DNA from 2 places in the Paenibacillus sp. GD4 genome. Region 2 is predicted to be linked to the other one. Evidence: riboswitches for the same ligand, from Rfam matches in the RefSeq annotation. Region 2 holds a riboswitch; the other holds the start of a gene.

Region 1 (4,360 bases), 940 kb from region 2:
CTAGAACATTCGTGTAATTGTTATAGAAAGACAAAAATCCATCCTTTTTTGAAAGGGATGGATTTTGTTTTTGTTTGGATTTTTACCGGCCCTAGCCAAACCAAGGATAAGCCGGATAGGTTGGGTACGGTGGATAAAAATAGTACGGGGAATAATATGGGTAAGGTACGAAAAATGGAAACACAAACGTTTGGAATGGAAAACGGCGTCGATGATACCGGCGGAATCTATTTCCGCCAAAGCCGAATTGTCGGTCCTCCTGCTCATCTTCACGGTGTGCCTCAAGCTCTTCAGGAACTAACATGGTAACTCCGTCCGCATCGATGTCGTCGATAATTGCATCAAACTGTGATCCGTTTGCGGTTTGGGCAATAACATGATATTTCATGTATTTTTGACAAACGGTTTTTACATCGTTAGCCATAGGGTGCATTCCCTGGCTTTGATCAAGGTATATTGGATTATACACTTGCCTATCCCTCCTCTACACCCTCAGGATATTCGCCTAAATTGTAAAGGGTTACCTGAAATTGTTAGATTTTCAAAGAAGCCCATACAAGGATTCCACAATACTCATACACTGTATCAGTGTTTATTTTACAGTGAAAGGATGAAATGTATGGTCATACCGATTACGGGGTTTATTTTTGATTCCGGAGAGTCTGATCCGCATCATTCGCACCAGCTGTTCATCACATCCTGGGATGGAAGACCTGTCGTTCACGCACATCCTTTTTCAGGAATTACCTCATACGATGCGGGACACAGTCATCAATATTCGGCAATGACAGCGCCTGCTTCAAGCGGAGTGCAGCATGTCCATGGATACTATGCTGAGACATCGATTGATCAAGGGCATACCCACATCATTCGCGGAACGACAGGTCCATCGATCCCGCTCCCGGGCGGAGGGCATTATCATCACTTCGAAGGATATACGACGGTAAATGGAATGAATCCGCACACCCATATGTATCGCGGGAATACTGGAAACGAAGTGAGTTAAACGACAAAAACAGCTTACGTACGTTTGTGCATAAGCTGTTTTTTCTTATTTACACTTCAATCGCCAATTGGCATGCTAGGCATAGGAGCGCCGGTAAGGGAGCATTCAAACATGTCGATGATAACCAAGAATCTCTCTGCTTCCCGGAAGACATGGTCTGCTAATAAAGGGTGAATCATGCTTTTTATTTTACAAGCTTCGATAAGTTCACGTGCGGTTTTCTTAAAATCACGAAGTGATTGTACGGACACGCGATTTTGATCCAAAAATTGATCCAGTAAAGGAACCGTTTGCGACTGAGGACGCATGGAATCCAGGTCCCTGGCTTGGAACAATAGCTGGTCAAACTCATCGCTAAAATTTCGCGCTTGTTCCACTAAGCGGCGTTCCGAAGGGTCAAGCAAATGACCGATGAATTTTGCGTGGTCTGCCATAATTCTCAGAAAGAATACATTTTCATTAATGATGGCATCAGGTAGAGGATCAAGCCTGCCGGCATTTAATTCAGCTAACCGTGTGCGGAAATAATTCGCTTCTCTGCTTACGTGATCAACTAATAATGGGAAATTATTTTGTCCGGGTAACTTGCACTGCAAAATTAACCCGAGTACCCTTCGCTTAAATGCCCAGATGTAGGAAGCGGCGTTATACACTTCAACATTGAATTGCCGGATGGTATCAGGATCGGTTGCCGGTGTGTAAGAGTGGGAGCGATTCTCGATACTTTCAAATAAGTTATAAAAATGATTGGCTTCATGAATGAGCTGCGTGTCCTCACACCTGAAACCGAGTCTAAGGAATAATGAATGCTCTTTCATAATTCGAGACCAAAAACGTGTTTCGTCCAATGATCGGGAAACAAACGTAGTTGTCATTGTGGACGTGCACCTCCAACCTAATGAATTAGGATTATGTATATGAGGCCACAGTTTGTCTTCAGCCTAACAGGGAAGAAAAATTTGTTAAATAAGAAAAAAAACCAGAAATCCTCAAGGTTCCTGGTTTTTTGTTCAACAGCATTATTTCACAAGCTCCAAGCGCTTCTCCGCTGCTTCAACGGTGTGCTTAAGCAGCATAGCAATGGTTACCGGACCGACACCGGCCGGGACGGGAGTGATGGCACTAGCTTTCTTTAAGCAGGCCTCGTAATCGACATCCCCGATATTCCCTGGATTATAGCCTGCATCCAGCACGACAGCACCTTCCTTGATCCAAGAGCCTTGCACAAAGCGAGGCTTGCCGACCGCAGCAACGACAATATCCGCCAGCTGCACGATCCGGTCGAGGTCCTTCGTTTTGGAGTGGCATACGGTTACCGTTGCATTCCGGTTAAGCAGCATCAACGAAGCCGGCTTGCCTAGAATGGGACTGCGGCCTATCACAACGGCATGCTTCCCTTCCATAGGCAGCTTATAGTAGTCCATGATCTCCATCATGGCCGCGGGCGTGCAGCAGGGGAAGCCAGCCAAGCCAAACGCGCTCCGGGCAAACCCGGCCATCGTAACGCCGTCCACATCTTTTTCAATGGCAATCGCTTCAAAAGCCGCCCGCTCATCCAAATGATGCGGCACCGGATGCTGCAAAAGAATGCCATGCACCTGATCGTCATGATTAAGCTCGTTAATGATTGTAATCAATTCATTTGTTGTGATGCTTCTATCAAGGTGTATTCTTCTTGAATGGATTCCCAGACGACGGCACGCATTCCCCTTCATCTTGACATAAGTCTCGGAGGCAGGGTCATCGCCAACAAGAATCGTGGCTAAACAAGGGGTAATGCCTTGCAAGGCTAAGCTCTGGATACGCTGAGCCAGCTTCTCCTTAACGGACTGAGCCACGCAGGCTCCATCCAAAATCAGCGTTTTTTTCATTTCCGGTACACACCCTTCGTCATGTTATTGAAAAACAAAAAGAGGCAAGGAGAACATGTCTCCTTACCTCTGCCCAGGCGTACGGCGTTACTGCTGCCCCTATGCTTCCTCGTGGTCATCCACGTTCCGCCAGTCACATACGGGTTGTATTTATGCTGATAGCTTCATCTTACATCAACCTTGCCATGGAATCAATCCAAAGGTTCTAAGGCTTCGTCAGTAAATCCCCGGCAAGGACGGCCAACTCGACCTTATTCAATCCGAAGCTGTGCTCATGCGTCATTTCGAAAGAGAAGGGGGCGTCGATATCCGTAACATAGTTCAATACGTCTAAGCTTTTGAACCAGTCGCCTCGCTCGATAGGAGCCAACTCCCGATCCTTCCAGGCGGAGGTCAGATACGGACTATATAATGGATCGGCTCCCGGCCGCAGCTCTCCGCCCTCCAGTCGTTCCTTTAATTGACCGCTCGGAACCGGAGCTTGATGGCGCACCGCCGCATACAGATGAGGCCAATAATCAGCGCGAGAACCGCTATGCCGCTTGCCGAAGGCGAATCGTCGCGCCCCTTCGAATACGACGGGGATGCCAAAGAGGATGGCATACAGCTTTTTGCCTACTTCAATTCGCTCTTTCAGCAGATTGAAGTCCTCAAGGACGAGCCCGGCAACGCGAAGCCTTTGCCCTTCGGTTTCTCCATAGGGGAACACGACCTGGTTTAGCTGCAGCACCGATTGCGTGGTGAAGAAGAAGGTATCAAGCACCTTTTCCCGAAAAAAAGGGTGCTGCACCACACGCTCTTCAATATAGTGCTGCTCGTTAATGACCAATCCGACGGTTACCAGTGCGGAATCTCCATACTCCCAGAAGACTTCCCATATCGGCCGCATGAAGGCGGAGACATGAAAGCTCGGGAGGAGATGGAAGAGAGGGCGCCCGGCCCGGCGGCTGGCTTGATAGAGCAGCAGCTGGGGGTAAGCGTCTTGGAAGATCAACGCGTTGGCACGCTCCAGGAATAAAAATACGTGCTCACGCTGCTCGGCATTCAATAAATAAGGCAGCAGCTCGCCCTTTAGATCGGTCATGCACCAGCCGCCGTTGCGGGAAACCATATGGGCCAAAAACGCCCAATGAAGCTCCGGCTGTTCTCTGTAGAGACGCAAATAGGAGGCGGTACGCGTCACGTTATTCCGGTTATTAGCATGCGTATCCCGGCGAATCCGCTCCACCAGAGCTTTCTCCGAAGAGGAAAGGGAGGCCGCCGATTCTTTACCCGTAATATTGCCGCCGAATCCGTGCTTCCATCCTAGCCGGCGTTTGGCTGCTTCCAGCGCGGACGGTTTTATTCGAATCCGATGTGCGGCACCCAGCAGTTGATTCTCCAGAAGGATCGTATTTTTTTTGCCTTTCAGCCACTCCACTGCTTCTTTAGGCATATCTCCAAGCTTGTGCAGTAGATCCCATCCGTTCCAGCGATACACAAG
Region 2 (4,360 bases):
AGGCTTGATGTCGGTGACCGGCTTGATGCTGGGCCGTCATGTTGGTTCTTGGGTGGGCGAGTACGGAGAGGCGTTTGGCGGCATTATCCTGCTGGCCTTCGGATTAAAATTCGTTTTTGCTTGATGCAGCTGCATTCCCTATCCATATTTATCTTCATTTGAGGTACAATAAGGAGTAGGGTATCGATGTAAATCGGCATCATCCAGAGCATGAAGGAGACGGCACGCAGCCGATCCTAATCTTCTTAACAAGGAGGCAGGCAAATTCCGATGAAGCATAACAAAAGAATTTTGTTCGTCTGCACCGGCAACACCTGCCGGAGTCCGATGGCGGAAGGCATGATGCGCTTGCTGCTGCAGGAGCAAGGACTTCACGATATGGAGGTGCGCTCGGCGGGAGTGGCGGCCTATGACGGTACGCCGATGTCCGATCACGCAGCGACCATCCTGAAGGAGAAGGGCTTCGGGGAGGAGCTTCGATCCACTCAGCTGAATGAGACGCTGGTGGATTGGGCGGACTTGATTCTAACGATGACGAATAATCATAAGCGTCATACGATTCAGCTCTATCCGCATGCGGTGGACAAGGTGGCAACCTTGAAGGAATACGTTGATGATAAGCTGGAGGCGGCGGGCAAAATCGCAGAGATGAACAGCTTGCTCACCGAGCTGCAGCTGAAGCGGGCCTTGGCGCAGCCGGTGACTGACGAAGAACGGGCGCGTCTGATGACTCTGGAGCGGGAGCTCCCGAATCAGGACATCGCTGATCCGTTCGGCGGGCCGGTGTCGCTTTATCGGCAGTGCGCCGTGGAGATTGAGGAGCAGCTTCACAAATTGGTCCGAAAGCTGAAGCAAGGCGGGCAACAATAGGGCTTTACAGAGCCGCCGGAATCCGATATGATAAATGTATCAAATAAGACCTGATGTAACTGGCGACGAGTGGAACCAACCACAGTGGAGCATCAGGGAATACGGCCGGTCGCCTGGGCAAAGAGCATTGGAATGCTGTGTACAGCATTCGACATGCTCTTTTTTCGTTTTTGTCGAAGCTTTCGGTTATAATGGAGCTATGGAAATATCAATCTCCAAGGAGGACGAAAGTTATGAAGGTAGCCGTAGGCGCAGATCACGCAGGTGTACGCTTGAAGGATGAATTGATCAGCTTTATCGAATCGCTGGGACATCAAGTGGAGGATCTCGGTTGCAATTGCACCGATTCCGTTGACTATCCGGACTATGCGATCGCGGTATGCGAGAAGGTGACGCAGGGGGAAGCGGATAAGGGAATTCTGATCTGCGGAACCGGGATCGGAATGACAATCGCGGCGAACAAGGTGCCGGGTATTCGCTGCGCTTTGGTTCACGATTTGTTCTCGGCGAAGGCTACACGGGAGCATAATGATTCGAACGTGCTGGCCATGGGAGAGCGTGTTATCGGCCCCGGCGTTGCACAGGAAATCATCCGGATCTGGCTCGAAACGGAGTTTTCCCAAGGCGAGCGCCATCAGAACCGTGTGAGCAAAGTGAAGGCGATCGAAGATAAGTTCGCACTTCATCCATAGGTCGGGAAGAGGGGGAACGAACGATGACGGTTCAGCTTTCCCAGATCAAGGAGCAGGTACGGCAAATTATTGAGGAGCTTGCACGCGCAGGAGGCCTGGAGCGGGAACAGCTTCTCGTGATCGGCACAAGCACCAGCGAGATTCTAGGCCACCATATCGGTACCTCAGGAACCGAGGAGGTTGCTCGACACATTTACGATGGAGTCGAGGAGGCCCGGCAAGCGATAGGTTTCTACCCGGTCTACCAATGCTGCGAGCATTTGAACCGAGCGCTTGTTGTAGAGCGTGATGCGATGCGCAGGTATCAGCTGGAGCAGGTAGCCGTCATCCCGGTGCCGACGGCCGGAGGTTCGATGGCATCCTATGCCTACAAGCATCTCCGGGAGGCGGTCGTCGTTGAAACGGTGCAGGCTCATGCGGGCATCGATCTTGGAGGTACTTTGATCGGCATGCATCTCAAGCGGGTAGCGGTGCCGTATCGGCCGTCGATCCGAACCATCGGACAGGCGACTGTCCAGGCGGCCTATACCCGACCTAAACTGATTGGCGGAGCTAGAGCGGTGTACACCGCGGAAGCACCCCATTCAGACAGTAACTGCAATTAATTATATACATCAATCATTGGGGAGGAATTTACCATGGAACAATTACGCAAGCAGGATCCTAAAATCGTAGAAGCCCTGAACCTCGAGCTCGGCCGCCAACGCGACAAAATCGAGCTGATTGCATCCGAGAACTTCGTTAGCGAAGCGGTGATGCAGGCCATGGGCACTGTGCTGACGAACAAATATGCGGAAGGTTACCCAAGCAAGCGTTACTATGGCGGTTGTGAATACGTGGATATCGTGGAGGATATTGCCCGTGACCGTGCGAAGGAGCTGTTCGGTGCCGAGCATGCGAACGTTCAGCCTCACTCCGGCGCACAAGCGAACCTTGCCGTTTACTTGGCGGCAGTCAACGCAGGGGATACCATTCTGGGTATGAACCTGGCGCATGGCGGTCACTTGACTCACGGCAGCCCGGTAAACGCATCCGGTATTCTTTATAACTTCGTGGCTTACGGCGTAAGCGAGTCCGACTCCCGCATCGATTATGATGATGTTCGTAAGGCAGCTTTCAAGCACAAGCCTCGTCTGATCGTGGCTGGCGCAAGTGCTTACCCTCGCATCATCGATTTTGAGAAAATGGCGCAAATCGCTAATGATGTAGGCGCGCTGTTCATGGTAGACATGGCGCATATCGCCGGTCTGGTTGCTGCAGGCCTGCATCCGAATCCGGTGCCTTATGCTCATTTCGTTACAACGACAACTCACAAAACGCTCCGCGGTCCTCGCGGCGGTATGATCCTGTGCCGCAAGCCATGGGCTGCAGCGATTGATAAAGCGGTGTTCCCAGGTACACAGGGCGGTCCTCTAATGCACGTGATCGCAGCGAAGGCCGTTGCGCTTGGCGAAGCACTACAGCCTGACTTCAAGACGTACGCCCAGAATGTAGTGACTAATGCGAAGGTATTGTCCGAAAGCTTGCTCGCAGAGGGTGTGAACCTGGTATCCGGCGGTACGGACAACCACCTGATGCTGATCGACCTGCGCAGCCTGAACATTTCCGGTAAGGATGCGGAACACCTTCTGGACGAAATCGGCGTAACTGTGAACAAGAACGCCATTCCTTTCGATCCGGCGAAGCCGATGATCACAAGCGGTATCCGTGTTGGTACGGCGGCTGTGACTTCCCGCGGTATGGATCAGGAAGCGATGAAGACGATCGCCAAGATCATTGCGTTGACGCTGAAAAACCCTACTGATACGACAGTGCATGAGAAGGTTCGCGGTATGGTGAAGGATTTGACAGCGCAGTTCCCAATGTACCCGGGCTTGGGCTATTAATAAATAGGGAGGCAGCCACAATGTTGGCTGCCTCCGTTTATTTTTCGCGAACAGGCCGCCTTGAGGCACCCTTTATTCTATTTATGAAAACCATAGGTAATTCGATTAGAATATTTTAGGTACCCTGTGGTATAATAGATAAGATTTTGGGTTTTCATAGGGGGAAGCAGGTAGTATGGGAAAAGTGTTTGTATGCGATCACCCGCTGATTCAGCACAAGCTGACCTACATACGGGATGAGAATACGACAACGAAGGATTTCCGGGAGCTTGTCGATGAGGTGGCCACCTTGATGGCCTATGAAATTACTAGGGATATTCCTTTGGAAAAGGTAGAAGTTCGCACGCCGGTAGCAACAACCGAGTGTCGAGTTATCTCCGGCCGCATGCTGGGATTGATTCCGATTCTGCGTGCAGGACTAGGCATGGTGGACGGCATTCTTAAGCTGGTTCCTGCGGCGAAGGTAGGCCATATCGGCTTGTACCGCGACCCGCAAACGCTTCAGCCGGTGGAGTATTACGCGAAGCTGCCGACGGACGTTCAGGAGCGGGAACTCATCGTAATCGACCCGATGCTGGCAACCGGCGGCTCAGCCAATGCAGCCATTCAAGCGCTGAAGAACCGCAACTGTACACAAATCAAACTGATGTGCTTAATTGCCGCACCGGAGGGCGTACAAGCTGTTCAACAGGCCCATCCCGATGTGGATATTTATGTTGCCGCCATTGATGAATACCTGAATGACCACGGATACATCATTCCGGGGCTGGGGGATGCCGGGGACAGGCTGTTCGGCACGAAATAAAGCTGAAGATGCTTAATGAGGAGAGGAGCTTCCTAGCATGAAGAAAACGAAGGTCATTACGATTTTTGGAACGAGACCCGAGGCCATTAAGATGGCACCGCTCGTCA

Evidence for each region. Region 2 has a riboswitch for ZMP and ZTP ahead of rpiB (ribose 5-phosphate isomerase B). Riboswitches for the same ligand answer to the same signal wherever they lie in the genome.
Region 1: linked by a shared signal. The riboswitch ahead of RAC89_RS17095 (bifunctional 5,10-methylenetetrahydrofolate dehydrogenase/5,10-methenyltetrahydrofolate cyclohydrolase) and the one ahead of rpiB (ribose 5-phosphate isomerase B) in region 2 are both predicted to bind ZMP and ZTP.

The regions. Positions count from the first base shown of each region.
Region 1 is NZ_JAVCYK010000001.1:3,526,347-3,530,706, forward strand. Features, by position in the region: gene RAC89_RS17080 (hypothetical protein) at 92-469, opposite strand; gene RAC89_RS17085 (YmaF family protein) at 620-1,006, shown strand; gene RAC89_RS17090 (DUF2935 domain-containing protein) at 1,063-1,881, opposite strand; gene RAC89_RS17095 (bifunctional 5,10-methylenetetrahydrofolate dehydrogenase/5,10-methenyltetrahydrofolate cyclohydrolase) at 2,026-2,877, opposite strand; ZMP/ZTP riboswitch at 2,942-3,024, opposite strand; gene RAC89_RS17100 (DUF2515 domain-containing protein) at 3,083-4,357, opposite strand.
Region 2 is NZ_JAVCYK010000001.1:2,590,466-2,594,825, forward strand. Features, by position in the region: gene RAC89_RS12265 (manganese efflux pump MntP) at 1-124, shown strand, start outside; gene RAC89_RS12270 (low molecular weight protein arginine phosphatase) at 271-870, shown strand; ZMP/ZTP riboswitch at 916-996, shown strand; gene rpiB (ribose 5-phosphate isomerase B) at 1,104-1,562, shown strand; gene RAC89_RS12280 (TIGR01440 family protein) at 1,586-2,167, shown strand; gene glyA (serine hydroxymethyltransferase) at 2,201-3,448, shown strand; gene upp (uracil phosphoribosyltransferase) at 3,624-4,253, shown strand; gene wecB (non-hydrolyzing UDP-N-acetylglucosamine 2-epimerase) at 4,291-4,360, shown strand, end outside.